Regions from separate parts of the Kushneria marisflavi genome, predicted to be linked through region 2. Evidence: riboswitches for the same ligand, from Rfam matches in the RefSeq annotation. Region 2 holds a riboswitch; the other holds the start of a gene.
The links. Region 2 has a riboswitch for cobalamin ahead of B9H00_RS10265 (energy-coupling factor ABC transporter permease). Riboswitches for the same ligand answer to the same signal wherever they lie in the genome.
Positions count from the first base shown of each region.

Region 1: it holds a riboswitch for cobalamin, as region 2 does, so the genes downstream of both, B9H00_RS00570 (AAA family ATPase) here and B9H00_RS10265 (energy-coupling factor ABC transporter permease) in region 2, are expected to answer to the same signal.

Region 1 is NZ_CP021358.1:91,771-106,669, reverse strand. Features, by position in the region: gene B9H00_RS00570 (AAA family ATPase) at 1-1,330, opposite strand, end outside; cobalamin riboswitch at 1,525-1,729, opposite strand; gene cobT (nicotinate-nucleotide--dimethylbenzimidazole phosphoribosyltransferase) at 1,861-2,892, shown strand; gene cobS (adenosylcobinamide-GDP ribazoletransferase) at 2,889-3,671, shown strand; gene cobU (bifunctional adenosylcobinamide kinase/adenosylcobinamide-phosphate guanylyltransferase) at 3,664-4,185, shown strand; gene B9H00_RS00550 (histidine phosphatase family protein) at 4,182-4,856, shown strand; gene cbiB (adenosylcobinamide-phosphate synthase CbiB) at 4,887-5,828, shown strand; gene B9H00_RS00540 (aminotransferase class I/II-fold pyridoxal phosphate-dependent enzyme) at 5,825-6,925, shown strand; gene bluB (5,6-dimethylbenzimidazole synthase) at 6,922-7,566, shown strand; gene B9H00_RS00530 (hypothetical protein) at 7,872-8,396, shown strand; gene B9H00_RS00525 (YqaE/Pmp3 family membrane protein) at 8,449-8,604, shown strand; gene B9H00_RS00520 (metallophosphoesterase) at 8,672-9,334, shown strand; tRNA gene B9H00_RS00515 (tRNA-Pro) at 9,415-9,491, shown strand; gene B9H00_RS16700 (hypothetical protein) at 9,654-9,794, shown strand; gene B9H00_RS16695 (hypothetical protein) at 9,807-10,292, shown strand; gene B9H00_RS00505 (alpha/beta fold hydrolase) at 10,759-11,598, shown strand; gene B9H00_RS00500 (amidohydrolase) at 11,892-12,674, shown strand; gene B9H00_RS00495 (ABC transporter ATP-binding protein) at 12,736-14,328, opposite strand; gene B9H00_RS00490 (ABC transporter permease) at 14,325-14,899, opposite strand, start outside.
Region 2 is NZ_CP021358.1:2,250,606-2,265,504, forward strand. Features, by position in the region: gene B9H00_RS10255 (AAA family ATPase) at 1-817, shown strand, start outside; gene B9H00_RS10260 (carbon-nitrogen hydrolase family protein) at 1,189-1,971, shown strand; cobalamin riboswitch at 2,067-2,256, shown strand; gene B9H00_RS10265 (energy-coupling factor ABC transporter permease) at 2,296-2,979, shown strand; gene B9H00_RS10275 (LysR substrate-binding domain-containing protein) at 3,397-4,059, opposite strand; gene B9H00_RS17150 (LysR family transcriptional regulator) at 4,184-4,345, opposite strand; gene B9H00_RS10280 (DMT family transporter) at 4,440-5,369, shown strand; gene B9H00_RS10285 (aldehyde dehydrogenase family protein) at 5,504-7,057, opposite strand; gene B9H00_RS10290 (NAD(P)-dependent oxidoreductase) at 7,080-7,952, opposite strand; gene B9H00_RS10295 (DUF3100 domain-containing protein) at 8,027-9,337, opposite strand; gene B9H00_RS10300 (GH36-type glycosyl hydrolase domain-containing protein) at 9,581-14,899, opposite strand, start outside.

The DNA of each region.
Region 1 (14,899 bases), 1.5 Mb from region 2:
TGCCGGGCCAGTCGATACGCGCCTGCCCAATGGCATGGCGACCTTTCGTTCGTGACGCCTGCTGCCTGATGGAAGCGCTAGCTGATGCAGTCGGCTGTTGAATGCGCCTGCTGGCAGCACTGCCCAGCGTCAGAGGGGGCTGATGAGCCGGCAGAGTGCCCCAGTCACCGCTGCCATGATTATCGCCATCATGATTCTGGTGATCACTCTGACGCTGATCGTTGTCCGTCGGTGCAGGCATTCGAGCCGATTCACTATCAGCCCGAGCGTTTGACGTGTCCTGATCGGAAGACATATCCGGTCGGCCCGGAGCATCGGCTGGCGTTCGGCGTCCTGGATATCGTCCCGTCGGCGGCACGGAGGTAGCCTCCGGGGAGGTCTCTTCTTCGAAAGCAGACGTTTCACCATCATTGTGACGATGACGTCCATTGCCCGGGTTGCCATCATCATGGCCCTGCTCGGGATCATAACCGGGGGCACGATGCGCCATGACCAGCGGAGCCAGAGTCTCGACGTCTTCAAGCGTGACGATATGACGCCCCTGCCATGCGGCGTGGGCCAGTGCGCCACGTCGCCAGGCCAGATCGGCGCGCACGCCTTCCACGCCGGCTTCGACACAGCGGGTGGCAATCACGCGGGCCAGGTCGTCGGAGAGAGTGACCGTCGAAAGTCGCTTGCGGGCAGCGGATAGCCGCTCACCTAACAGCGCCTGCTCTTTCTGCCATTTGGCCGTGAACGCCTCGGGATCCCGATCAAAGGCCAGGCGGCGTTCGACAATCTGCAGACGTTGCTCGATATCCGGTGCGGGATGATCCAGTACGGCGAGTCCGAAGCGGTCCAGCAGCTGGGCGCGCAGCTCACCCTCATCGGGGTTCATGGTGCCAATCAGCAGGAAATCCGCAGGGTGTTGATGGCTGATGCCGTCTCGCTCGACATGATTGATACCGCTGGCGGCGACATCAAGCAGCAGGTCTACCAGCGCGTCGGGCAGCAGATTGACCTCATCAATGTAGAGCACACCGTCATGGGCCCGGGCGAGAAGTCCGGGCTGAAAGGCCACTTCACGATCTCCCAGTGCCCGGCCCAGGTCCAGCGTACCTGTCAACCGGGCCTCATCGGCGCCCAGAGGCAGCGTCACCAGTGATGAGCGCGAGAAGGGCAGCAGCTCGGCAAGGCTTCTTGCCAGTGTCGATTTGGCCGTGCCGCGCGGACCGCTGACGAGTACACCACCCAGGCGGGTATCCAGTGCCGCCAGAATCAGCGCAAGCTTGAGGCGTTCATGGCCGGTGACGGCGGCAAAGGGGAACAAGGGACGCGGGGTAGCGGTCATATCGTCTCCGCAGGTGCAGGACGCGATGATGCGACATGAGGGTGTATTCCCCACTCATGTGATAAAGAGGCGTCATGGAGTACAGCGGCGTCTGGCAAGCGCCGACACCTGATAGGAAAATACGTCACTTGTGTGCTCCTGCGTATCGACCCGTACGCGCGGCAGTCATTACTGATAATGTCGTTGGCATTATCACCCTGTATCATCGCCGGGCCGGTCTCCGGGCTGACGAGCTGGCGGACAATTGTCTGCCGGGCTGAAGCACCTTCCCGACCATGAAGGTCAGTGGTCACGCTTCAAGCCACTCGATTACCGTTGCGGGGACAGCAGTGAACTTGCATCACTTTCCCGATTATCCCGTACAAACCTGCACGGGCACCCGAGCGCTGCTCATCGTGAGCCGGGCCAATGATGGAGTCAAGTCCGACGCTGCGGCGTGGCCGGGCCCGCTGATGAGGCTTTATGACTTTATCGTTGCTCCACCAACTGGCAGCCGGTAGCGTTTGTGCATGTTTAACCGAGTCAATGTCATGACCTTTAATATTTCGCCCCCTGATGATGCGAACGATGCCAGTATTCAGGCCCACATCGACAGTCGGCTAAAACCTCCGGGATCGTTGGGCACGCTGGAAACCACTGCGGCAACGCTGGTGCGTATTCTGGGACTTTCAAAAACGAGCATTGATTCACCGATCATGCTGCTCTTTGCCGGCGATCATGGTGTGGCGTTTGAAGGTGTCTCCATTGTTGATCCTTCAACGACACAGCTGATGGTGCATCAATTTCTGGAAGGAAATGCCGCCATCAATATCTTTTGCCGGCAGGCCGGACTACCCCTGAAGGTCATTGATTGCGGGACGCTCAAGGCGCATGAGCCGCATCCAAAGCTGGTCGATCATCGGCTCGGCGAGAAGACAGCGCCTTTTCACCGTGAGCCTGCCATGACGCTTGAACAGCTTGACGCCGGTTTCGACAACAGCCGACGACTGATTGATGAGCTGCATGCTGATGGTTGCAATCTGATTGCGCTGGGGGAAATGGGCATCGGTAATACGACCAGCGCCAGTGCGCTGATGGCAGCGCTCACGCATCTCTCCTTTGACATGTGTATCGGCGCCGGCAGTGGGGTTACGGCCACGATCATGAAGCGCAAGCAGGATATCGTGCAGCTTGGGCTTCAGCGCCATGCGCAGGCCCTGCAGGACCCTCGGCTGGCGCTGGCGGCGTTGGGCGGGTTCGAGATTGTGGGTATGGTCGGGGCCATGCTGGCCGCTGCTGAAAAAGGCATGGTCATTCTGGTGGATGGATTCATTACGACCGTGGCGGCACTGTGTGCCTGTCGTCTTGCACCTGAGGTACGGGGCTATCTAATCTTCTCGCATTGTGGCGATGAGCGCGGTCACAGGCCGCTGCTGGATCAGCTTGAAGCCGTACCGCTTCTGGATATGGGGCTTCGACTCGGAGAAGGATCGGGGGCGGCACTGGCATTGCCGCTGCTGCGCTCGGCACTGGCCTTTTATCATGAATTGGGTTCGCTCGAAGAGGTGGGCCTGACGCTATGAGCCGTAAGGGCCTGGCTTGTCAGTGGCAGTGGGGCTGTCTGGCGGTGAGTTTTTTGACCCGGCTACCGGTGCGTATTCCCGGTGAAGTCAGCGCACAGGCGCTGGGACGTTGCCATCGCTGGTTTACGCTGGTCGGTGCACTGATCGGTCTGGGGCTTGCTCTGATTTATTGGGGCCTTGAACAGGTGCTCCCTGCCTCTGTCGCGGTGTTTGTGACGCTGGTGCTGTCGCTATGGCTGACCGGTGCCCTGCATGAAGACGGTCTGGCAGACTGCATGGATGGCCTTGGAGGCGGTCAAACCGTGGCCCAGCGTCTGGCCATCATGAAAGACAGCCGGGTCGGTAGCTATGGTGTGCTAGCGCTGATCGCGAGTCTGGTAGGGCGGTGGCTGTTATTGAGTGCGCTGGCGCAGCAGGAGTCCGGGCTTGTGATGATGGCACTGATCACCGCCCATGCCCTGAGTCGTGGGCTGGCCGCTTTCATGATGGGCCTGCTGCCGTATCTACGATGCGATGCCGACAGCAAGGTTCATGCCTTGACCGGGCAGCATCGTGTCAGTGATCACGGCTGGCTGGGTGGCATTGCCGTGCTTGTGGCAGTGCTTTCTGCCGGGGTCGTTTCTGGTAGCGTTCTGCTTTTGGTGACAGCGCTCTCGGGATGGATGCTGTACCGCTGGTTGAAACATCAGCTTGGCGGCGTGACAGGAGATGCACTGGGCGCCGTTCAACAGATCACCGAGGTGCTTTTGTATCTGGTACTGGTGATGATGCATGCATGAGTTGATTCTGGGCGGCGCACGCAGTGGCAAGAGTGGTCACGGTGAAGCGCTGGCCATGCAGAGCGGCCTTGAGGTGACGTATATCGCCACGGCGCAAGTGTATAACGACAGCGAAATGCACGCGCGCATTGAGGCTCACCGTTTACGCAGACCTGCCCACTGGTCGCTGGAAGAGGCGCCACTGGCGCTGGGGGATGCCATTGATCGGCATGCTCGAGCAGATCGTCTGCTGCTGGTAGATTGTCTGACCCTCTGGCTGACCAATGTTTTGCTCGATGGTGATGAGCGATTTGATCACGAGTATGGCCGGCTGTTGGAGGCCCTCGACGAGGCACCAGGACGGGTAGTGATGGTCAGCAACGAGGTAGGGCAGGGAATCGTGCCCATGAATGCCCTGTCGCGACGCTTTGTGGACGAGGCCGGCTGGCTTCATCAGACGCTGGTATTGCGATGCCAGCGTGTCTGGTGGGTGGTCGCCGGGCTTCCCCAGTGCCTCAAGGGAGAGCCGACATGACCTTCCAGGCGCTGATCATCGACTGCCTGCGCCACGGTGAGTGTGAGGGCCCACAGCAGTGCTTGCGTGGGCAGACCGACGTCTCCCTGAGTGTCTCGGGGCGCAGGAATATGCTGGCGGCCGCACGAACCCTGCCTCGCCCTCATGCGATCATTAGCTCACCGCTGATTCGCTGCGCCAGTGCAGGAGAAGTGCTGGCCGAAGAGTGGAACGTACCGCTGCATGTCATGCCTGAAATCATGGAAATGAACTTTGGCGCGTGGGACGGGATAGCCACACAGGAACTGCTGAAGCATTCCAGATCCGAACTGGAACAGTTCTGGTCGAACCCTCGAGCATTTCCTCCACCGAAAGGGGAGACGGTCAATGCGTTTCTGACACGCATCGAACAGGGCTGGAAAAATATTCTTGATAGAGGAACGGCGCTGGCGGATACCGCTGATCATCAGGATGACGCGTCAATACGTCTTCTGGTGTTTGGGCATGCCGGTGTTATCAAAAGCTGGGTGGCGATGCGGATAGGCATGTCGATGCAAAAGGGGGACTGGCTGCACCGTCTATCGTTGCCTTACGCTGGTCTTGCGCGTTTACGTGTCGATATTGATCGACAAAGTCACGAACAGTTCGAGCAGTTATGCCATCTTGGAGCACCAGTCGGCAATGATGTGTAATCGCCAAACAAAATTATACCGTTATCTCCAATGTGGATAGTAATATTAGCAGCAACATTAGTTGATCAGATATGGGGGGAACCTCGACGATTTCATCCCCTCGTAGGGTTGGGATGGTGGATCTCGACCGTTGAAAAGCACGTTTACGGTTCCAGTCAGTCAAATACCGGAAACCTGGTCGCTGGTCTTATCGGATGGTGCCTGGTCATTGCTCCCATTATGCTGGCGGCCATCTATCTCGACCGTCTTCTGGAAGGCTTTTGGCACATATTCCTGGCCGTTTTAACGCTTTATCTGGCTATCGGCCGCAAGAGCCTCATCGAACATGCTCAACGTGTTTATCAGCCCCTCTTGAAAGACGATCTCGAAGATGCACGCCAGCAGGTGGCCATGCTGGTCAGTCGGGATACAGGGCAGCTCGAGGCGTGCGAAATATCACGCGCGACCTGTGAGTCCGTACTTGAAAACGGCAGTGATGCGCTGTTCGCCGCAATTTTCTGGTTCGCAGTCGCAGGAATCCCCGGTGTCGTGCTTTATCGTGTGGTGAACACGCTTGATGCCATGTGGGGGTATCGCAGTGAGCGTTATCTTTATTTCGGACGTGTCGCGGCACGCGTCGACGACATCATGAACTGGATACCGGCTCGACTGACGGCATTGTCCTACGCACTGGCCGGCTGGCATTGGCAAATTTCAAAAAACACCTTCAATGCCGCCATACGATGCTGGTGGGAGCAGGGCAGGAACTGGAAAAGTCCAAATGCAGGACCGGTCATGGCCGCAGGAGCGGGAGCTTTGGGGATACGGCTTGGCGGTGGCGGTATTTATCATGGGCAGCATGTCGCAGGCCCGGTACTTGGTGAGGGACGTCCTGCTGCGGTGATGGATATCGATCGTGCCTGCACGCTTGTCTTTCATGCCCTGTTGATATGGCTTGCCGTGCTTTTGATCATCACATGGGTAGGGTCATGACGCGTGCTTTCGAGGCATTTCCGGCCCACGGCGGCAGGTTGTCTGATGTCAGCCGTCGTTACGGTATCAAGCGAGAGGATTGGCTGGACCTCTCAACCGGCATTAACCCGTGGCCCTATCCGATCACACCTATTGATGCGAGCGCCTGTCAGGCCCTGCCGGATCACGATCTGGCACTTCTTGAGGCATCAAGCTGGTATTATCTGGGGTCACCGCTCGGTGCCGAGGATGATTTCACGCTTTTAAATATTCCAGGCTCGCAGTGGGCCATCGAGCAGTTGCCGCACTGTGTCGAGTCAGGCATCGTGGCGCTCCCCGATATCGGATATCGAGAGCATGAGTGGCGCTGGCAGCAGGCCGGTCATCAAGCATGGTTTTACGACGCTGATCACCCTGAGGCCGTGGTGGCATCGTGGATTGATTCAGACAATCTGCGCGCGATGGTCGTCATCAATCCCAACAACCCTGGTGGGCAGCATATCGCGCCCCGCGATCTACATGCTCTGGCCACCAGACTGCAGCAGAAGGGCGCCGTGTTAATCGTCGATGAAGCCTTCATGGATGCCACACCTGAACAGAGCCTGCTGCCGGATATCGCTGATAACGTGATCGTATTGCGCTCGCTGGGCAAGTTTTTTGGTCTGGCTGGATTGCGTCTGGGCACCGTCATTGGAAGAGTGTCATCAACCATCATGCAAAGACTGTCCGCCTTGCAGGGACCATGGCGGGTAACGTCACCATCTCAACAGGCCGGCGTAGAGGCTCTTGAAGATCATCCCTGGCAGCGCACCATGAGTAAAACGCTCAGGCACGCCAGCGGCCAACAGGGGGCGTGGCTTGAAAAGCAGGTTGGGGTACATGGTGATATCGCCCGCTGGCGTCATGGCGCGCTTTTCAACGGGTTTGATATGACGTTTGAACGCGCTCGTTTCTGGCATGAAGTTCTGTTATCCGAGGGCGTGCTGACACGCCTGTGGGTAATCGATGAGCAGCGTGCCATTCTACGTTTTGGATTGCACGATGAGAGCTCACGTGCGATGCAGCACCTGGAGCAGGCCATAATAGTGGCTGGCAGGGTCACCGGGAGGTTGTCATGAGCCAACATGCCTACAGTGATGAAGACAAGGCTGCGGTCTATCGCGCCATTCGCGAGCGCCGGGATATGCGCCATTTCCTGCCTGACCCGGTAGACCCGGACGTCATACAGCGGATGCTGGAAGCCGCACATGATGCGCCCAGCGTTGGATACATGCAGCCGTGGCGGTTTATCTGCATTCGCGATTCTGCCTTGCGCGAGGCCGTGGCACAGCTTGTTGATGAGGAGCGTCAGGCCACGGCGCAGGCGCTCGACGAGCGTGCTCAAGCATTTCTGGAGCTCAAGGTGGAAGGCATCCGAGAGTGCCCTGAGCTCTGGGTGGTATCGCTTTGTGATGCGCGAGAGCAGTATGTGTTTGGACGTCGCACCATCAACGAAATGGATCTGGCTTCAGCCAGCTGCGCCATTCAGAATCTCTGGCTGGCAGGGCGTGCCGAGGGTGTCGGTGTTGGCTGGGTATCTCTTTTCGACCCTGAAGCATTGAAATCACTGATTCACGCTCCAAAGGGGGCATGGCCCATTGCCATTCTGTGCATCGGTCATGTTAGCGCCTTTTATGATTCCCCCATGCTGGCACAGAAGGGGTGGGATCAGCGTCGTTCGCTCGCGACCCTGATCAGTGTCGATACCTGGCCTGAATAAAAATGTCCTGTTGCCATATCCACGATGACCGGGCCGTGGCTGCCAAACTCTTTTAGTCAATTCCTTAATCACCCGCTATATCGCCCATTTTGACCTGACCGCTTCTTTATCAGCGTGCCTGCTCTCCATTGCATCACCGACAAACACCCTCCAGGTCGCATCCCGTGATGAAAGCAGAAATAAGGTCATGGGATTGGAGCGTCATGCACGTGGCTGAATCATCCGATGACCGTCAGATAATTTGTCAAATCATGATATGGACTATATTGACTGTGCAGGACTTATTGACTCAAGGAGGATGCTGCATGTCTTTTATTAAAAAAGGGGCCACCACGCTGGCCATCGCAGGTGCCATGTTTGCCGTGGCAGGCTGCTCAAGCTCCGAGCCAAAACAGCAGGATCCCAACATTGATAGCGTGATCCAACAGTCAGAGCAGGGCTATCGCAATACCACTGTCGGCTATACCTTTACCTATCCTGAAAACTGGCAAAACAGCGTCGTCGAGCGCGATACGTTCGAATGGAACAATCAGCGCATCGATGCTCAAAATATGGCCGTTTTCTATTACAAGAATTTTGAGCTCAACAGCACTCCGGAGCCGTTGCTGGCACTGGCGACCTATCCGCAGCAGGAGTGGGAGCAAATGCAGCGCCAGGCCAGGGATCGTGTTGGCTCGACACCGGCCCATGTGATGGGCACCAAAAACGATCAGGTGTTGGTTGCCTACATCAACACACAAAATCCATATGATGCCGGCTCAAGTCAGGGGCAGGAGTACGCTCGTCACGTTCTGACGCCCGAGCAGGTCCAAAGCGCCATCAACTGGTAAAGGATCTATTGGCAGGGTCCCTTCACAGGGATTCTGCCATCGATTTTCACTCATGGACCCTGTCACTCTGGTTGTTCTTTCCTTTCTGTTACCACCATTGGCGGTATATCTGGCCGCCGGTTTTGGTGATGCCTTCTGGCTTAATCTTCTTCTCACGCTCATGGGCTATGTGCCCGGTATCATTCATGCACTGATCGTTGTCACGTGACAGGTCAAAATACGCTCGCGTTTCGTTTATGATGCGGCCTTTGCTCAACACTTATCGGAGTCCATGAATGCTCAAGCGATTCGAACGCAATGACAATGGTCATGACTATGTCGTTGGCGATCTGCACGGGCATTACGCATTACTTGAGCGTGAATTGACCCGGGTCGATTTCGATACCGCCAGGGATCGTCTTTTCAGCGTGGGCGATCTGATCGATCGTGGTCCTGATTCCCTGAAATGTCTCGAGCTGGTCCATCAGCCCTGGTGTTATGCGGTAACCGGCAATCATGAAATGATGGCGCGTAACGCCTTGTTCGATAATCACTGGGGACAGTGGCTGAGTAACGGAGGAGACTGGTCTCAGAGCCATGACAAGGTCACTCTGAGAAATCGCCTTGCAGAGGCCATGATGAAGATGCCCCTGGCCTTTGAAGTCGAGACCGCTCACGGCGTTGTGGGAATCGTTCACGCCGAGCCACCCGCCAACTGGTCAGACATTCGCAAGACATCTCGCGAAACGCTTCTGTGGTCACGACAGCGCATCGAGTCAAACAATCAGTCTATCGTGTCCGGTATTGACGGCGTTGTGGTAGGACATACTCCCGTGCCGGAACCCAGAACGCTGGGGAACGTTCGCTATATCGATGTAGGATCGTTTTTTAGCGGTCGGATCTGTCTTGAAAAGCTTGAAGACATCGCAGGGATGATGAAAAAGCACACGAATCCCTGAATGTTCGTGAACATCCTCTTTCCTTTTGCATAACAGTGATGTAGGATACGCCCCGTTCTCGCGAATATCGAGAGCAGCGTCGGGGCGTAGCGCAGCTTGGTAGCGCGCCACAATGGGGTTGTGGAGGTCGCAGGTTCGAATCCTGTCGCCCCGACCAAAAGTTTGATGAAAAGGCCGCTTTCGGTTAATTACCGAAGCGGCTTTTTCGTGTCCGGATGTTGGCAGCCGTGGTATTTCTCTTGCGTATTACAGGAAACTTTCATGCCGACGGCCCTTGTTCCAAATGAAAGAATAAATTTATAAAAGAGGAGAACGGACAATGAAAAAGCTTCCCGGCATGGTCGTCGGTACCGTCATGGGTCTGCTGGCCTGGTGGCCGACTCAAAGCATGGCCTCTGCCATTCTTCTTGGCGTTGCCTGCGGCGTGGCCTGGGATCTCTGGCGTAAACGAGGCGCCTAGATCCATGCCCAGGTGGTAGAAGTACCTGCGAAAATAGTAGGGACAGGGCTCAATGTCGCAGTTATGCTGATGCGCGCGGCCGGTAGTCTTGTCTGCCGCTTAAGAAATTTTAATCTTCAGTCACCGCATGCTCAGGAGAAAGGCGTGACTCGTCAATTAAAAAGCGCGACACGAGGACTGGCCATCATGGCAGGACTCAGCATATTGTCAGGTTGTTCTCTTTTTTCATCAGACAAACCGGAAAACGCTGCTGCCGTAGCGCCGCCACCTCCGTTGGTAGGATATAACGGCATGAGCATGTGCCAGCCTTATAATGACAAGCTCTGGGGCAATTTCCTGATGATCGGGAAGGTTGTTTCTGTAGACTCACCGCAAAACATGCACATCAATATCTTGCGTGCCGAAGCCATGGAGCACCCGGCCATTCAGATGACCGGTTATCCACGCCAGATCATCGATCAGCGCCACAAGTGGTATCCCTGCGAAGGGCAAGGGTAAATCGAATTTTCAACTTCGATAATGATCCTGATTGCCAGATTCAAACCAGATTTGCGTAAGGGTGCGATATACTGCTCACCACATACCATTACTGCTTGATGAGGAGCAGTGACAACCAGCTTATCCTGACTAAACGGCTGGTTGTCCAAACCTCACACCGTCTCTCTGAGGCGGTTTTTTTTGTCCCTGGCAAAGAACGACATCTAATCTCAAATAAAAATTATTCTCTTTTGCATTGATTTACTTTTCAGGATCATTCACAGTATTTCTCAGACGCCACGGCGTCTGGTTCATTTCGGTATGTCAGGTGCTGAAGTGAATTCTCTCCTCATCATCAGGTCCTTTCGCCGCCTTTCCTCTGGAAAGGCGGTTTTTTATGGTTTCAAACCATGACATGCAGGCATGGAAACGCTGAGCTATCCTGCGGTGATAGCGCGTTATATGAACCTGTAAGGGAGACCGATTCATGGCTTACGCCAATATTGTCGACAGCAGTAACAACGTTATCGACCTCTATTACCAGGATTGTGGGGAAGGGCCGGCTGTCGTGTTGATTCATGGGTGGCCACTGAGTCATCGCATGTGGGAATACCAGGTCAATGCCCTGACCGAGGCCGGCTATCGCTGTATCGCCTATGATCGCCGCGGGTTCGGTGACTCGGAAAAACCCTGGGGCGGCTATGATTACGACACGCTTGCCGATGACCTGGCAGGTCTTCTCGAGCATCTGGACATCCGCGATGCCACGCTGGTCGGCTTTTCGATGGGCGGGGGCGAGGTCGCCCGCTATCTGGGGCGTCACGGCAGCAAGCGTATTCGCGGCGCTGTTCTGGTAGGGGCTGTACCGCCATATATGCTCAAGACCGATGACAACCCCGAAGGGGTGGATCAGTCGATCTTTGATGACATGCTGGCCAACGTCAAAAAGGATCGTCCCGGTTTTCTGGGTGGCTTTGGCAAGCTGTTCGTCAATCACGACGGGCAGGCGCCCACGCTTTCCGATGAGCTTCTGGCCTACAACCAGAGCATTGCCAATTTTGCGTCTCCACGAGCCACACAGGAGTGCATCAAGGCTTTCGGGTTTACGGATTTCCGTCAGGATCTGGAAAGCATTGATGTGCCAACGCTGGTAATCCACGGTGACGATGATCAGATTGTGCCGCTGGCCAATAGCGGTCAACGCTCAAGTGATATGATCAAAAACGCCCGCCTCGAAATTGTGAAAGACGGCCCGCACGGTCTTAATTTTACGCATGCACAGGAACTCAACACACTGTTGATCGACTTTCTCGAGAAAGGGCGTTAACGAAACAGGGGAAGGCCTTGATGGCCTTTCCCCTGGAAAAAAGTCGACCAACAAGGGCGCTGGTCGGCAGGGCATAACACGTATCACTGTTACCGAAAGCCGTGCTGAGCCCAGTCAACTTCCTGTCGCCGTCGGACTCCCTGTCCATGTGCTTCCCTGCACCATTTTCTTTTCTTTACCGGCAGGAACATCATGACCTTTCAAGATGACAGGAATGTGATAGCCCCATTTCATTCGACCAAAGGAGGCATCCGTCAGGTATTTTCCCTCTCTTTAACCACTGGATCATCGTCATGAGCGAATTGAGAACCACACTGGTACAGGCCGACCTGCGTTGGGAGGATATTGACGCCAACTGTCATTTACTCGATGAATGGCTCCAGGAGGTTACTACCAGCGATCTGATCGTTTTGCCGGAAATGTTTGCTACCGGCTTTACCATGGCGCCGGAGCGTATGGCGGAGTCCATGCAGGAGAGCCGAGCCGTTGCATGGATGCAAAATACCGCGCAATCGCACAATGCCGTTGTGACCGGCAGTGTAGCCATTGCCGAGGATGGGCACTATTTCAATCGTCTAATCTGGGCTCGGCCTGATGGCACCATGGCGACCTATGACAAGCGTCATCTGTTTCGCATGGGAGAGGAAAATGAACACTATGCGATGGGTAATCAGCGTGCACTCGTATCGCTGAACGGTTTCAATATCCTTTTGACCGTCTGCTATGACCTTCGCTTTCCTGTCTGGCTGCGCAATGTGGACTGCGAATACGATGTCATGCTCTGTGTGGCCAACTGGCCTTCGGCACGACGCCTTCCCTGGCGCACGCTGTTGCAGGCGAGAGCGATTGAAAATTCAAGTTACGTGATTGGGGTCAATCGTGTCGGTGACGATGCCCGTGGGCTGAATTACAGCGGTGACTCAATGCTGATCGACTACAGGGGAGATGCCCTGATCGATGAAGCGCCTGATCGAGCCTTTGTAAGAACCGGTGTCATTGGCAGACAAAGTCTTGAGGATTTTCGTGAAAAATTCCCCGTTCATCACGATGCTGACCGGTTTACGTTACATCCCTGAGGTCAATCACCAGTATGACAAAAGCTCTGACGATGGTGTTCAGGGCTTTTTTTCGGCCGGATCAACGAAATGCGGCTTCTATAAGCTGGCGTGTATAAGAATGACGTGGCTGTTCGATGACGTCATTTGTCAGGCCATGCTCGATCACTTCGCCGTCTTTCAGCACGATCAAACGGTGTGCCATGGCGCGAACCACAGCAAGATCATGACTGATGAAAAGATAGCTGAGCTGGCGCTCAAGCTGCAGTGTTCGCAGCAGCTCGATCAGTTGACGCTGGACGGTGCGATCCAGTGATGAGGTTGGTTCATCAAGCACCAGAACACGTGGGTGCAGGATCAACGCTCTGGCCAGCGAGATACGGGCACGCTGACCACCGGAAAATTCATGCGGATAGCGCTCAAGCGCCTTTTCTGTCAAACCAACACGGGACAGCGCCTGCGCAACCTGCTCGCGCAGCGCCTCATGGCCCAATTCGGGACAGTGAAATCGCAGTCCTTCGCTGACAATTTCTTCAATGGTCATACGCGGTGACAGGGCTCCAAAAGGGTCCTGAAACACGATCTGCATATGTCGGCGCGCCGATCGCAGCGCATGATGGCTAGAACAATCAAGTCGGGCATCGCCCAGCCATATTTCCCCCCTTGAAGCCACCAGACGTAGCAGTGCCTGAGCCAGGGTGCTCTTGCCGGAACCTGACTCACCGACAATGCCAAGGGTTTCTCCCTGACGAAGGGTTAGAGAAACAGAATTCAGGGCCACAAATGGCGCTGGACGAGGCCTGAAAAGCGCTTTCGGTTTTTGAAAAACCACCGACAGGTCACGCGCCGACATTACCTCGGGTGCCGTTGTTGGCACGAGAGCGGGCGCGCCTGCCGGTTCAGCCTCAATCAGTGTCTGGGTGTAAATACTGGTCGGATGTGACAGGACCTCACTGGTCACACCGGTTTCCTGAACTCGCCCATGATGTAATACGCAGACTCGATCAGCCCAGTGGCGCACCAGATTCAGGTCATGCGTGATCAATAACATCGCCATACCCATCGAATCGGCGAGTTCCCGTAAAAGCGCAAGAATGTCGCTTGCGACCGTGACATCAAGTGCCGTGGTGGGCTCATCGGCGATCAAAAGCTCGGGATGATTGGCAATGGCCATGGCAATGACCACACGCTGACGCTGGCCACCGGAAAGTTCATGCGGCCATGCCTTGATCAACTGCTCGGGACGAGGCAAACGCACCTGCTGCATCAGCTCAATAATGCGCTCACGCAAGGCACGGCCGCGAAGCGGTTGATGCAGGGTAATCGCCTCACCAATCTGGCGGCCAATGCGGTGCAGTGGATTAAGGGCGCTCATCGGTTCCTGAAAGACCACGCCAACTCGACTACCGTGAAGCTCTTTCCAGTCACTAGAAGAAAGCTCGGCAAGTCGAACCTCTCCCAGAAGCCGTTCCCCCTCAACACGGATGCCGCCTGGAGCAAGGTTCAGTGCAGCCATTGCCGTCATGGTCTTGCCCGAGCCGGACTCTCCCACCAGTGCCAGCGTTTCACCGGCTGCGATCTTGAGGCTGACGCCATGCACCAGCGGTGTGTTGCCGGCAAATACTCGCAGCTTTTCCAGTGAAAAAATGGTTTGGCCATTGATGAGCCTTTTCATGCTGCACTCCCTTTTATCGAGGGCGTCGCATGGCGCGGGTCAAAGGCGTCCCGTAGTCCTTCACCGATGAACACCAGTAAAGAGAGCAGAATTGCCAGCGTCATGAAGGCCGTGATGCCCAGCCAGGGCGCCTGCAGATTGTTCTTGCCCTGTGCCACAAGCTCTCCAAGTGAAGGCGAGCTAGGCGGAAGTCCGAAACCGAGAAAATCCAGCGCCGTCAGCGTGGTAATGGCGCCTGTAAAGATAAAGGGAAGAAAGGTCAGGGTAGAGACCATGGCATTGGGCAGAACATGACGCCACATGATCAGCCGAGCCGGCAATCCCATGGCACGAGCCGCCCGCACATAATCAAGATTTCGGGCACGCAGGAATTCGGCGCGCACGATATCGACCAGGCCCAACCATGAAAAGGCAATCATGATCAGGGCCAGCCACCAGACACTGGGGACCACCAGGCTCGAGAGGATAATTAGAATGAACAGCATTGGCAGACCGGCCCACAGCTCGATGACACGCTGGCCCATTAAATCCATCCAGCCACCAAAATAGCCCTGTACCGCACCCACCAATA
Region 2 (14,899 bases):
GATTAACGTGGTGCCTGAAGGTGTACAGGAACGGTTTCAACTTGTCCGTAAAAACGGGATGCCGGCTAAAAATCTAAGCGATGGGGAAAAGACAGCAATTGCTTTCTCCTACTTTCTGACCAAGCTCAAAGAACTCAAGTCGGAGAAATTCAAGAAAACGATCGTCTATATCGATGACCCGATTTCAAGTCTAGATTCTAACCACATCTTTCAGGTTACAGCTGCTATTCGCGAATTCTTTTTTCATCAAGTTGAGAACAATGGTAATCTAGAATGGACTACAAAGTGTAAGCAGCTGTTTGTTTCTACGCATAATTTTGAATTTTTAAATTTGCTTCGCGAAGTTAAGCCGGATAACCAAAGAAAAGCGCCCCTGTATTTGATTAAGCGAGTCAAACCCCAAGGCTCTAGGTTAGAGAATATGCCCATATCTCTCTCTAGATATGCATCGGAATATCATTTTCTTTTTGAGGTGGTTTATCGTTTTCATGAAGCTCCTGATAAGACAGATCACGAAATTTTAATGCTTCTTCCTAATGCAGTGCGTCGCTTTGTGGAGCTTTATACTTACTCTCGAATGCCTGGGGTTTCCAAGGAAACCGTTGATCAAAGAGCAGAAAGTTTGTTTGGAAACGAGAAAGCCAAGCGCATTTTGAAAGTTTTTCATTACTTCAGCCACGCGAATAGCGTTGATCGACTTGCCGGGAATAATGAGCTTATTTTTGACTTGGAGCATGCGGTCAACGATTTGCTCTCTGCAATTAGGGAAAAAGACCCCCTTCATTGGGAAGCTCTTGAGAAAGCGGTAAGCGTATAGTGCTCCAGAATGATTATGAAGAGAGTGTCTGGTAATTCTTTGTTCCGGACGTGACTTGACGATATGTCGCTGAGCTTAGGCGTCATACGAGAGCTCTCCTAACGCCCTCTTCTGGCCGAAAGCGATCCTTCTTTATCCCTCGCCGGAACGACGACGTTTTATATTCCTGCTTCTTGGTCACGCGTATTCTTGGCCCTTAAAACGATAATTTTCTATCAATAGTGGATAAACCGTTCCGTCTGCTCATGACACGCCACCAGCTACTGATGCCTCCGTTTCAATAGATCCTGAAAGCCATGGCTTCTCTTTTGCAGTGCCCGTGAGGTTTCATGTCCTGTATTCCGGCCCTTGTGAACAGGATGTGAGTGGATATGCCCTCTAAAAATGCAGGCAATGTCGTTGTCGCTTTGGCGCAGTCACCGGTTATCCGCGGTGCCGTGGCGGACAATCTGACCACGCATCTGCGTTACGTCGAGCGTGCGGCTCAGGACGGCGCCGATGTCATCGTCTTTCCCGAGCTCTCGCTGATTGGTTACGAGCCCGATCTGCTGGAAGCGCTTGCCATGGCTTCCGATGCCGAGGTGTTCAAAACCCTGTCTGCTGCCGCGGTCGAGAACAATATGGCTGTGATTGCAGGTTGTCCGCTGATCAACGACGGCGGCAAGCCCCGCATCGGGGCAGTCATCTGCTTTCCCGATGGGGCGCGTACGTTTTACGCCAAGCAGCATCTGCACGATGGGGAGGAGGCGTACTGCTCGCCGGGTGATGAAGCCTGTCTCTTCACCGTCAACGGCGTGCGCATCGCGTTGGCGATTTGCGCCGATTTTGCCCACACCATTCACAGTGATGCCGTTGCCGCTCAGAAGGCGGCGGTCTATTTAGCCAGTGTGTTGATTTCAGACGGTGGATATGAGGCGGATGCCCAATGCCTCGCCGGCATTGCCCGGCGTCACGGAATGCCTGTGCTGTTTTCCAACCATATCTCCGACACTGGTGGCTGGCAGACCTGCGGCAGAAGCGGCGGATGGAATGCGCGGGGGGCACGCCTTGTGGGCGCCAGCGGGCGTGAGGCCTGTCTGGTCATCGCTGTGATCCGCGATGGTGTGCTGGAGGGCGCATCAGGGCGCGTTATCGCGATGGACAGCGGTGCCTGATCAGCAGGAGCGGCGATCAAGCGCTGGCGTCCGGGCACTGCCCCTTTATCAGACATCGCTTTAAAAAGGCGTTGCTTTCCCCGAGCCCGCCGGGCATAGAATGCAGGTGACATGGTGTTGAAGCGGCCCTGCCGTTTCAAATGAAAAGGGAACGTGGACAAGCCACGGCTGCCCCCGCAACTGTAAGCGATGAGCCCGCCTCACACGCCACTGGCCACTGCCGGGAAGGCGAGGCAAGGGTGATGACGCGCAAGCCAGGAGACCTGCCATGTCGACTTCCATTCATCTCATCCCTGCACGGTGGGTGCAGCAAGGATCAATCGCATGCATATCGAACCGGGCGTCGTCACGGGCGCCAAAATCCTGTTGAGTTACGCCACCGCGGCCGGTGCCTTCGGGCTGACCGCGCGTCTGGCACGGCACACGCTGGTAGGCCGCGATGGCTTCACGGCGCTGATCGGTCGCAGTCTTGTGGCCACGCTGTGTGTCTTCTGCTTTTTCGAGATGTTGCCTCACCACGCCGTGGGCGTGTCGGAGGTCCATCTGATTCTGGGCTCGACCCTGCTGTTACTGTTTGGCGCCGGCCCGACGGCGATCGGCCTGGCGCTGGGGCTTTTGATTCAGGGGCTTTTCTTCGCGCCGTTCGACCTGCCGCAATACGGTATGAACGTGACCACACTGATCGTGCCGCTGTGGGGCATCAGCGTGCTGGCCAGACGCCTGATTCCGCGCGATACGCCCTACGTTGAGGTGACCTATCGACAGGCGCTGGCGCTTTCCACCGCCTATCAGGGCGGCATCGTGCTCTGGGTCGGCTTCTGGGCCTTCTACGGCGAGGGGCTTTCGGCGCAGAGCCTCATCAATGTCAGTACGTTCGGGGTGGCCTACATGAGCGTGGTGATTCTGGAACCGCTGATCGATCTGGGCGTGCTGGCGCTCGCCAAATGGCGCGCCGGCATGACACGCGGGCCGCTGTTCAATGCCCGGCTGCATCGCCCCGCGCTCTGAAAGACGCTCGAGACGCATGATGACAAAGCCCACCCAACGGTGGGCTTTTTGGTTCTGTGCATCAGTCGTGGTTAATGTTTTCTTGATGGTTTGGCTCATGACGAATTAGGCAAAAGTTGCGTTGTTGATATTTGCAATCAAGCTACTGTTAATTTGTCTAATCAAAGGAGCGCTTATGGCCGTCAAGCACATACCGACCGGTGTTGTTCATAAAGGCAATAAAGGCGGGAAAACCGGCTGCGGTTTTGACACGAAAGACCATTCAGATCATTGGGTGTCTTCAGGCAGTAGAATTACCTGCGACAAGAATGGTTGTAAAAATTGAATGGCCGACCGGTTTTTACTCTAAAGCCCACCCAACGGTGGGCTTTTTATTTGATCAACAACCATGCGGCCCGGCCAATAGAGGTGCTGGGCTCAGTGGGCCTTGTTCGCCTCACCGTCGAAGACGGTGGCTTCTTGCAACAGCCAGTCGACAAAACGTGCCACGGCAGGCGACGCTTCACCGATCGCCGGGGTCAGCAGGTCGTAGGTCATGGGGGAGGCGAGGGCATGCTGTTCGCCGAAGGGGCGAATCAGTACGCCGCTGGCCAGCCGGTCCATCACCAGGGGGAGACTGGCCAGCATGAGGCCCCGCCCGGCAATGGCCTGGTCCACGGCCAGCCCGGACAGCGAATAGCGCCTTTGCGGCGGCGACACCTGATTGGCGACGCCGACTGTCTCGAGCCATGTCTGCCAGCCCGGGACGGTGGCGCTCTGTGGAGAGTTCCAGGCCACTTCCAGCAGGGTGTGACGGGCCAGGTCGGCGGGCTTCATGGGCTGACCGTGCTGTTTGAGCAGTGCGGGAGCACAGACGGGGAACAGCTCATCGCCCAACAGCCGGTAACTCGTCACGTCCGACCAGGGGCCGCGGCCATAGCGTATCGCCAGACGCGCCCCGTTGCCTCGCCAAGTGGGGACGATCAGGGTGTCACTGGACTCCAGCGAAATATCGAGACCGCCAATGTGAGCCTCAAATGTGGCCAGCCGTGGCAGCAGCCACAGCTGCAGGAAAGTGGGCGGTGCGCTGAGCGTCAGCATCGGAGTCTGTCGTGCACTCTCCCGCGCGGTCGCGACACCCGCCGCGATGTGCTCAAGGCCGCTGTCGATGTTCCGGGCCAGTTGCCGCCCGATCTCGTTGAGCTGTACCCCGTTGGCATGTCTCTCAAAAAAACGTAACGCCGAGCCGGTCTTCGAGTTGTTTGATCTGACGGCTGACCGCACCGGGCGTCACCCCCAGCCTATTGGCAGCGTGCTTGAAGCTCTGCGTGCGGGCCGCCTCGGCGAATGCGCGCAGTGCATTGAGGGGAAGACGTTCGATCTTCATGGATGAGTTTTCCTGAGCCTTGGCCTCCAGATTAATCGTTTGGCGGTGAGACCGGCAAATGCTCCACTGAGGCCTGTAACCGACAGGAGGCCCTATGCAGAACACCGGACAGGCAACGTCTACTCTATCGACAGACAGCAGGTCGATCCGCCGGCGGCTGGACCTGCAGGCCAGTGCCCTGATGGTGCTGTTCTGCATCGTGCTGGGCGCTCAGCAGGTGGCCATCAAGATGGTGGCGGCAGACATCTCACCGCTGGCGCAGGTAGCCCTGCGCTCATCGCTTGCGGCTGTGCTGGTAGCGGCGCTGGCCTGGTGGCAGGGCATCAGGCTGCGCGATATGCGCGCGCAGCTCGGCCCGGGGATTCTGGTGGGGCTGGGATTTGCCGCGGAGTTCTTGTTTGTGGCCTGGGGGCTCAACCATACGCTGGCCTCTCACATGTCGGTGTTTCTCTACACGGCCCCCGTTTTTGCGGCCGTGGGGCTGCACCTGTGGGTGCCGGGCGAACAGCTGACGCGACGCCAGTGGATCGGTATTGCCCTGGCCTTTGGCGGTATGGTGCTGGCCATGGCGCCGGATACCGATATCGACAATGCCGGTGACATTCTATGGGGCGACCTGCTGGGGCTGCTGGCCGGTCTTGCCTGGGCGGCCACGACGCTGGTGATCCGCCGCTCATCGCTTTCCGAGGCGCCGCCGGTCCAGTCATTGTGCTATCAGCTGACTGTCGCGGGTCTGCTGTTGCTGCCTGCCACGGTGCTGCTGGGTGATGTCGGGCGCATTCAGTTTACCGGCGCGGCGATCGCCAGTCTGACCTTCCAGACGCTGGTCATCTCCTTTGCCGCACTGCTTTTGTGGTTCGCGCTGCTGCGGCGCTACTTTGCCTCGCAACTGGGGGTCTTCTCGTTTCTATCCCCGATTTTTGGCGTGCTGTTCGGGGCGCTCCTGCTCGGCGAGCCCCTGACAATCAATTTTCTCTCCGGTGGAAGCCTGCTGCTGATCGGTCTGGTGGTGGTGACGCGATAAAGAATGTCGTGCTGTCGTCATTCAAGCCTCGGGGGCACCAAATAAGCGGTTAGTGTGGTCTTGAGGCATGGCGGCATAAAAAAACCCACCGTTCGGTGGGCTTTTGGATCATGTAACATCTTCGCAGGAAAGACTCACCCCACGCCGTTGCCGTACCCCATCGCCACGCTTGCCTGCTCGCCGGTTTCCACCCAGATGCTCTGGGGCAGGGTGTACTCCTTGAGGCCTTCCAGGCCACTGGAGCGGCCAAAGCCGCTGTCGCCGAAGCCGCCAAACGGCGACATCACGTTGATCGCCTTGTAGCTGTTGATCCAGACCGTACCGGCACGCAGCTTGCCGGCGACGCGGTGGGCGCGGGCGACGTCCTGCGTCCAGACCGCGCCGGCCAGCCCGAAGCGGGTGGCATTGGCCAGTTGCACGGCCTCGGCTTCGTCATCAAAGGGCATGGCAACGACCACCGGGCCGAAGACCTCTTCACAGGCGATCGCCATGTCGGGCGTTACATCGGCAAGCACCACTGGGGCCAGAAAGTAGCCACTGGCGCCTTCGGGCAGCCCGTGCGGGCGGTGACCGCCGGTCACCAGCCGGGCGCCGGCCTTGACGGCCGTATCGATCATGTTGGTGACGCGCTCGAACTGTCGCGAATTTTGAAGCGGTCCCATGCGAGTGGCGTCCTCTTCCGGCAGGCCGACAGCAATCCGTGCAGCAGCGCGCCCCAGGCGTTCAACGACTTCCTCGAAAATATCGCGCTGGATCAGAAGCCGTGACCCCGCCACGCAGCTCTGCCCGGCGGCGGCGAAGATGGCGGCCTGAGCGCCGGCGATGGCGTCATCAAGGCGGGCATCGTTGAATATGATGTTGGCGGATTTGCCACCCAGTTCCAGCACACTGGGCACCAGCCGCCGGGCACCGGCCCGGGCGATCAGGCGGCCGCTTTCCGGAGAACCGACAAAGACCAGTTTCGAAATGCCGTCATGATCGGTCAGGGCCGCGCCGGTGGTGGGTCCCACGCCGTTGACGATATTGATCAGCCCCTTTGGCAGGCCGCCGCCTTCCAGCAGTTTCGCGATCACGACCGACGTGAAGGGCGTCAGCTCCGAAGGCTTGAGCACCGCGGCATTGCCGGCCGCAATGGCAGGCGCCAGCTGCCAGGCGCAGGTGAACATCGGCGCGTTCCAGGGCGTGATCTGACCCACCACGCCATAGGGCACGTGGCGCACATAGTTGAGATGCGAGGTGGGTACCGGGATCACTTCGCCATGCTGCTTGTCACACCAGCCGGCGTAGTACTCGAACATCTCGCGCACCTTGCCGACCTCGCCGCGACAGTCGCTGATCGGTTTGCCGGCCACCACGCTCTCCAGCTGTGCAAGCTGCTCCTCTTCTCCCGCCAGTGCCCGGATAGCCGCATTCATGTGCCGGCCGCGGGCACTGGCGGTCAGGGCCATCCATTCCATTTGCGCCCGGGCGCCGGCACTGACGGCACGCGACACCAGCGCCGCACCGGCATCGGGATAGCTCACCAGTACCTGGCCGGTGACCGGGTTGCGCAGCGTGATCGGCTCGCCCTGGCCGATGACGGCCTCGCCATCGATCCAGTTGGTGGCCGGCGCGCCGATGTGGCCCAGCCCAAAGTGATCGAGCAGGGTCTCAAGACGTGTTCGGGCGCGTTGATCCAGTTCAGACATGGTCGACATGACAGCGTTCCTGTTACTTGCGGGCGGTGGCGAGAAGGGCATCGGCGATGCGGTTGAAGTCGTCCTGATCCTCGATGTCGCGCGCTTCGTGCCAGCGCTCGACCACGTGATTCAGCAGCGCCCTCGGGGTCTCCAGCTGCTCGGCGGCGTCACGGGCCAGACGCAGGTCCTTGCGCATCAGCCCGGTGGTAAAGCCCGAATCGAAACGCTCGGACAAAATCCACTCGGGGAAGTTGACCTCACTGACGGCGCTGCGCCCCGAGCCGCTGTTGAGCCCGGCCAGGCAGGCCGCCGGGTCAACGCCGGCTCGGGCGGCCATGGCGACAGCCTCGCCGGTGGCGATCAGGTGGGTCGCACACAGGTAGTTGTTGGCCAGTTTCACCACATGACCGCTGCCGGCCGGGCCAACATGGGTATAGCGTGCCGAGAGGGCCTCGAGTACGGGGGTGACCCGCTCAATGGTGGCTGACTCACCGCCCAGCAGCATGCCCATCTGACCGGTGGCGGCGCCTTTCGGACCGCCGCTGACCGGGGCGTCCAGCCATTCAAGGCCGGCGTTTACGATCTTCTGCGCCAGCTCACGGCTGACCACCGGATCACTGGTCGAGGTATCCATCACTACGCTGCCGCGGGCGGCGTGCTCGAGAAGCCCGGAATTGGTTTCGATCACCGTGCGCACATGATCGGCGGTGGGCAGTGACAGCAGATAGATATCGGCTGCCGGCAAGGCGGTATCACTGGAAACGATCAGGCCCTGATCGCTCAGGAGCTGTCGTGTCTGATCATTGGGATCAATACCGGTCACCTCAAAGCCGGCACGCTTGAGCGTGAGCGCCATGTTGCCCCCCATTTGCCCCAGGCCAATGACGACGATCTTCATGGACATGCCTTTCTCCGTGTGATGACAGGTATAAGCGTCAATGTGGCGCCCCGCCAGGGGGGCCGCCACACCGTTGCGGGTCAGAGCAGCAGCTGGGCGACCACGGCCGAGCCGAGATAGGTGCCGGTAAACACCAGCAGTGACACGATCACCAGTTTCCAGCCGGTACGGCGGAACATGCTGAACTCCTGCTTCGACAGCGCAAACCCGGCGTAGGCAAGTACCGGGGTGACGATGGCCAAAAAGTTGACCTGCGACAGCTGTGCCACCAGCCAGGCATTACCGGGGAAAAACGGCAGGGTCATGAGGATGCTGACCAGTGAAATCCAGGCGATCGCCGGCAGGTAGAAGGGTACGACTCGAGTAATCACCAGCCCGAGCAGGCTCATGACATAAAGGATGATCATCCCGGGCAGGGCACCCCAGAGGGTCCCGGCGTTGACCACGTTGGTGATCCAGCCCACCGCGCACACGGCCGCAAGGGCGATCGCGGTCTGTTTGATCTGCTGCTCGGGACGCGTTTCTGCCGCGGTCTCCGTGGCACTGTCGGCATCAAACGTCCGGGCATCAACGCCGGCAGCGGCGCGGCGTTTGGGGCTCAGGCGTTTATAGAGCCACTCCGCGACCGGCAGGGCAATAAATAGCGAGACGTAAAGCCCGGTGGCATAGGTCAGCAGGTTGCTGGCACCGGCAAAGGCCAGCAGTTCCTCGCGCATCGCGGGCACGGCTTCGGCCAGCGCGCCCGAACAGGCGGCCACCATGCTGCCGCTGCCCACCCCACAGGCCATGGCCAGCGCCCGCGGATCAAACCAGCCGTTGGAGCCGAGAAAACCGGCCATCAGCGCAAACCAGAGGGTGCCGAACATGGTCCCGACCACATAGACCCCCATCACGCCGATGCCTTCCGGCCCCTTGAGCCCGTAGCGGTCCGAGATGATCGCGATGTTGGGTTCCCGCGCAATCGAATAGGTCGCCCCGATCGACTCACGGCCCATTTTCAGCACCAGCACGGCAAACGGCAGGGCGATCAGCATGGTCCCCAGATTGCCCAGCTCCTGAAGGATCAGCGCTGGCCCGGCACTGATGATCTGATCGATCGATGGCCCGATGGTAGACCCAAAGCGGGCAATGAACGGCATGATCGCAATCAGGATCAGAGGTGAAGCCGCATCGCTCAGGCGTGGCGGCACCAGCGCATGAAACCGGCTGGAAAGATGCGGGTTAAGGGCAATGGCCAGCAAAAAGGCATAAAACAGCGGCAGCAATAACAGCGTACCAACGCCCAGCGGAATCTTGATGATGCCGATCCACTCGGCAATCAGCGAGAGGACGACGACCAGGAAATGCAGGCGCAGAAGATCGAGCGGAGACGCTCGGGTGACAGAGGTCATGGCAATGTTCCCATTGTGTTGTCTGGCGTACGGCAGGTCATGACCGGCCGGCGCCTATTGTATGGGCCTCGTGTTCATCACGAGGCCTACAGTATCAATGACCTGGGGGAAATGGGGAAGCGCGGCGATGTGTCGCTGAACCGGGGACATGATCGAAGTCATCGGATCGCGTCCTTCGCCCACACGGGTTCAGCGATGGAAAGATGGCATCCTTCAACGGAACATGTCTCCCTTTAGAAGGACTCACTCTCCACTCAGGCTTACCACCACCTCATGCGTCCGCCCATCCAGCGCCACCCTTGCTTCACCAATGATCTCCAGCCGCCCCCCATCCAGCGTGATCCCCACCGCCTCTCCATCCTCAACCCGTTCAACGCGAATCGTCACGTGGTTGCCCTCAAGCTCCACGGTGGCTGAATACCCGGGCCAGTCATCGGGGATGCATGGGTTCACGATCAGTTCGCGCCCTTCACGGCGAATGCCGAGAATGCCCTGCACGCCGGCCTGATAGAGCCAGCCGCTGGATCCGGTGTACCAGGTCCAACCGCCGCGGCCAGTATGCGGCGGTTGTGAGTAGACATCTGCGGCGATCACGTAGGGCTCGACGCGGTAGCGCTGGACGGCCTCATCGGTCAGCGCGTGGTTGATCGGATTGAGCATCGAAAAGAGCTGATGCGCGCGGTCGGCCTGGCCAAGCCTTGAAAAGGCAAGAATCGACCAGGTGGCGGCGTGGGTGTACTGGCCGCCGTTTTCGCGAAGTCCCGGCGGGTAGCCCTTGATGTAGCCGGGCTCCTGATCGCTTTGATCAAACGGCGGGGTGAACAGTAGCGCCAGGCCGTCGTCTTCACGAATCAGATGCTTGAAGACGCTGTCCATCGCCTGTTGTTGCCGTGCCGGGTCGGCACCGCCGGACAGCACCGACCAGGACTGGGCAATGGCATCGATCCGGCACTCTTCATTGGCACTTGAGCCCATCCACTCGCCGCTATCAAAGGTGGCGCGGCGATACCAGGCGCCGTCCCAGGCCTGGGTTTCCAGCGCCTCGCGCAGTGCTTCGGCCCGGTGTCGCCAGCGCTCGGCGCGCGCCGGGTCGCGGGGCGTGATCAGCGGGTCAAACAGGGCCAGCGTGCGTAGCAGCAGCCAGCCCAGCCAGACACTTTCACCGCGGCCTTCCTCACCGACCCGGTTGAAGCCGTCGTTCCAGTCGCCGGTGCCGATCAGCGGCAGGCCGTGTTCGCCGAACTGCTCCAGCGTCTGCTCCAGTGCTCGTACGCAGTGCTCAAGCAGAGGGGCCTGTTCTTCGGCGTCTGAGGGCTGGGTAAACTCGTCGTGGGCACCGGGGGCGAGTTTCGGGGCCTCCAGAAAGCCTACCGGCTCGTCGAGTACGGCCTCGTCACCGGTGCGCTGTATGTAGGTGGCAGTGGCAAACGCCAGCCACACCCGGTCATCGGCGATGCGGGTACGTACGCCTTGCCCCGAGTGCGGTAGCCACCAGTGCTGCACGTCGCCTTCCAGAAACTGTCGTCCGGCGGCGCGCAGCAGGTGATGGCGGGCAAGCTCGGGCAGAGCGAAGGTGAGCGCCATGCCGTCCTGCAGCTGATCACGAAAGCCGTAGGCGCCGCTGGCCTGATAAAACGCCGAGCGTGCCACCACACGACACGCCAGCGTCTGATAGGTCAGCCAGCCGTTGAGCATCACATCCATCGCCCGATCGGGTGTTTTGACCTGCAGCGTGTCATGGAAGGTGCGCCAGTACGCCTCGACAGACGCCAGCTCTGCCACCAGATCGGCCTGTCGATAGCGCGTGATCAGCGTTCGAGCGGTCTCGATATCACTGGCCTGGCCCAGCAGGGTGGCCAGCGTGACGGTCTCGTGCGGCGCTAATGTGAGCGTGCACTGCAACACCGTGCAGGGATCACATCCGGCACCGACCCGGCCGCTCAAGGATTTTTGACGGCGCAGTGCCTCGGGCTCGGCCAGCGTTCCCGTGCCCAGAAACTCGCGTCGATCAGCTGTCCAGCCGCTCTGGCGGGCATCGAGATCCACGAAGCCGACCCGGTCGGGGAAGGCCATGTTCCAGGGATTTTTGACCAGCAGCGCGCCGGTGGCGAGATCGTGCTCGGTGATCAGACAGGGCGCACTTTTGGCGCGCAGGTTGCCCATGATCCAGCTGGCATAGCCGGTGATGATCAGCCGCCTGGGGCTCGAGGTGCGGTTGGTGAGGGTGAGCTGCGAGATCCTGACCGGGTCTTCCAGCGGCACGAACTGTACCAGCGTCATCGAAAGCGCGCGGGTGTCGTGTTCGAAGCGGCTGACGCCGAAACCATGACGAGCCACATATCGCGTGTCTGACCGACCGGGGCGCCAGGGCGCGGCGGTGACGGTGTCGATGGCACCGGTATCGGCATCCTGAATGTAGAGCACGTCGCCGGGCGGATCTCCCACTGCATCGTTGGACCAGGGCGTGAGCTGGTTGTCGCGGCTATTGTCTGCCCACACATAGCCCGCACCCTCGGCGGAGACCTGAAAGCCAAAGCCCTCGTTGGCGACCACGTTAATCCAGGGTTGCGGCGTGGTGGCGCCGTCATCGAGCACGCAGACGTACTCGCGCCCGTCACTGGCAAAGCCGCCGGTGCCGTTGAAAAATTCCAGCGTCTCTTTATCAAACCTGTCGAGCCTCTCTTCTTCGGGATGGGCCAGATCGCGCGGCACCGGTTCACGCTGGATGGGCGTGACGCCTGTCTGCGAAAGCTCAAGGGTGAGCGGTAACAGGTGATCGTCATCGCCGGCCAGCAGTGCCGTCAGCTGTCGGTGCAGCGGCCCCTTGTGGGCCCGGAGCACCACGCGCGCCGTGGCCAGTACCAGATCCCGCGCCGCCTGGCTCAGCTGCGTGCCCCGCAGCGAGATGACCGAGCCCAGCCAGGGTTCATGGCTGTCCTGCGGGGAGGCGTGCGTGCGTATGGCGGTGTCGATGGCGTCCTGTAGCTCCTGCAGGTAGGAGTAGGCGTGCTCGTTGAGAATCACCAGATCGACACCGAGCCCCCTGGCGCGCCAGTACTCGCGGGCGCGCAACAGGGTATCCACCCAGGCGATTTCTTCGGTATCGGCCAAGTGCAGCACCACGATGGGCAGATCGCCCGAGATGCCCATGGCCCACAGGTCGGACTGCCGCGAGAGCCCGCGAATCAGCGTGGGCTCCGGGGCGCGGAACCGGGCATCGTGATAAAGAATCGGTGCGGCCAGACGCTGGAAGTCGGCGGCCTCGTCCAGCGTGATGTCCAGATGGCGCAGCTGCACCTGAGCCTGCGTCCAGGCAAGGGTTTTGACCCGCTCAAGGGCGCCAGCGTCGTGATGGCGGTCAATCAGGGCGACCAGGCTGTCACGGCTGTCGGCCACCACGGTCCAGAAATCGACGTGAGCGGCGTGCCCCGGGGCGATGGTCACGGTGTGGCGCAGCGAGAAGATCGGGTCAAGCACGGCGCCGGTTCGGCCCTTCGGTATCGCGTCCGTTTCATCGAACGGGGCATCCATCAGCGCTGCCGCGGTGGCCAGCGTGCGGCCGCGTCCCATGAATTGCGCGCGATCGGTCTCAAACCCGGGGCATCGCCGGGTGAGGGCCTCGTCATGATGCCCGCGCGCTGGCCTGTCGCTGTCGGCATCGTCGGTTCGAATGAAGTGGGCGGCCCAGATTGGCGCCTCATGGGGATCGCGATGGCGCCGGGTGGCGGTCAGCGCCTGATATTCGGAAATCAGGTCGGTTTCCACGAACATCTTCGCAAAGGCCGGGTGAGCGTCGTCATGATTGGGCGTGGTCAGTACCAGCTCGGCATAGGAGATCAGCTCGATCGTGACCTCGCGCTCGCCATTGTTGGTGACGGTGACCCGGCGAACCTCGCCGTTGTCCTCACCGGACACCAGCACCTCGAGGGTGGTGGTCAGTGTGCCGTCATGGCGCATGAAACGGGCGTGATCCTCGGCGAATTCGACCTCGCGCGAGCTGTCTGCCGGTTCGGAAGCGGTGGTGAGGTCACCGACGCCGCCAGCCAGCCAGCACCGGCCGCTGTCCCGATCGCGCAGGGCGATGAAGCTGCCCCAGTCATCCAGGGTAGAGTCCTCACGCCAGCGCGTGATGGCCAGTTTTCCCCAGCGGCTGAAGCCGGCGCCGGCGGCAGTGAGCATGACCGTATAGTGGCCGTTGGAGAGCAGATGCGTGACCGGGGGTGACGGCGGCCGGCCGGTCAATCGGCGTACGGCGTCGTCGCCTGAGGGCTGCTCGACCACGATGACATGGTCGGTGTCGTTGGGGGAGGGCAGCGTCGAGACCTCGCGGGGCAGGCGCTCGTGCAGCAGCAGCTCGCTGGCCTGAATCATCGGTTCGGCGCGAAAGTGGGTGCGAAGCCGGCCATCAAGCAGGACGTTGGCGATCGCCACGATCGTCATGCCCTGATGGTGGGCCATGGCGTTGCGCACTACCACAAAGCGCCGGTCCAGCGGCAGGCGGGTGGGGGTGAAATCGATGGCGTCGAAAAAGCCATAGCGCCCTTCGGCGCCCAGTTCGCGCAGCCGCTCAAAGTTCTCGATCGCCGCTTTGGGCGCGACCATGGCGGCCAGCGCCGTGGCATAGGGGGCGAGCACAAAGCTGTCGGCCAGCCCGCGCTTGAGGCCGAGCGAGGGCACGCCGAAGTTGGAATATTGATAGTTGAAACTCGCATCGCGGGCGTTATAGGCGGATTCGGAAATCCCCCAGGGCTCGCCGCGCTGGCGCGCGTAATCCTGCTGACAGGCCACGACCAACCGGTTGGTCTGCTCAAGCAGGCTGTCGCGCGGGGCGCGCATGACCAGTGAGGGCATCAGGTACTCGAACATCGACCCCGACCAGGACATCAGCACCACGCCGTCGGGCTGGGGGCTGACGGCGCGACCCAGTCGGAACCAGTGGCGAGTAGGCAGATCGCCCTTGGCGATGCCCACCAGACTTGCCAGCCGCGCTTCAGAAGCCAGCAGGTCATAGCAGCCTTCATCGAGACGGTCTTCGCGCGGGTTATAGCCGATCGACATGAGCCGGCGCTCGGGCACCAGCAAAAAGGTGAAATCCATCTCGTGGGTCAGGGTGCGCGCTTGCTGGGCCAGTGTCAGCAGCCGCTGGGCCAGCAGCTCGTCATCCGAGGTATTGGCGTGGTCCTCGGTGTGCTCGTCGAGACAGCGCTCCAGTCGCATCAGCCACTCGGCCATCGGGGTGCGCTGACTCAGCGCCTCCTGGGCTTCATCGTCATTTTCCGAGACAAGGCTCACGCCACCGGCCTCGTCATCGCGAACGTCAGGGGCGTATTCGGCACGAGTAGCCATGCCTGCCATCTGTACGCGCCATCGGGTCAGCCAGTGTCGGAGATCGCCATCCCCCAGCGTGGCGTCGTCGCGGTCGCTTTCTGATTCGCGCGCCAGCCGCTCGATCAGCGCCTCAATCTCCTTGCAAAGCGTGGCCCTGGCCGCCGCCGACAGGGTCTCGTTAAGCCCGGTGTCTTCATGCAGCAGGTGGAGCGTGTCGATCAGGCCGCTGTGCGG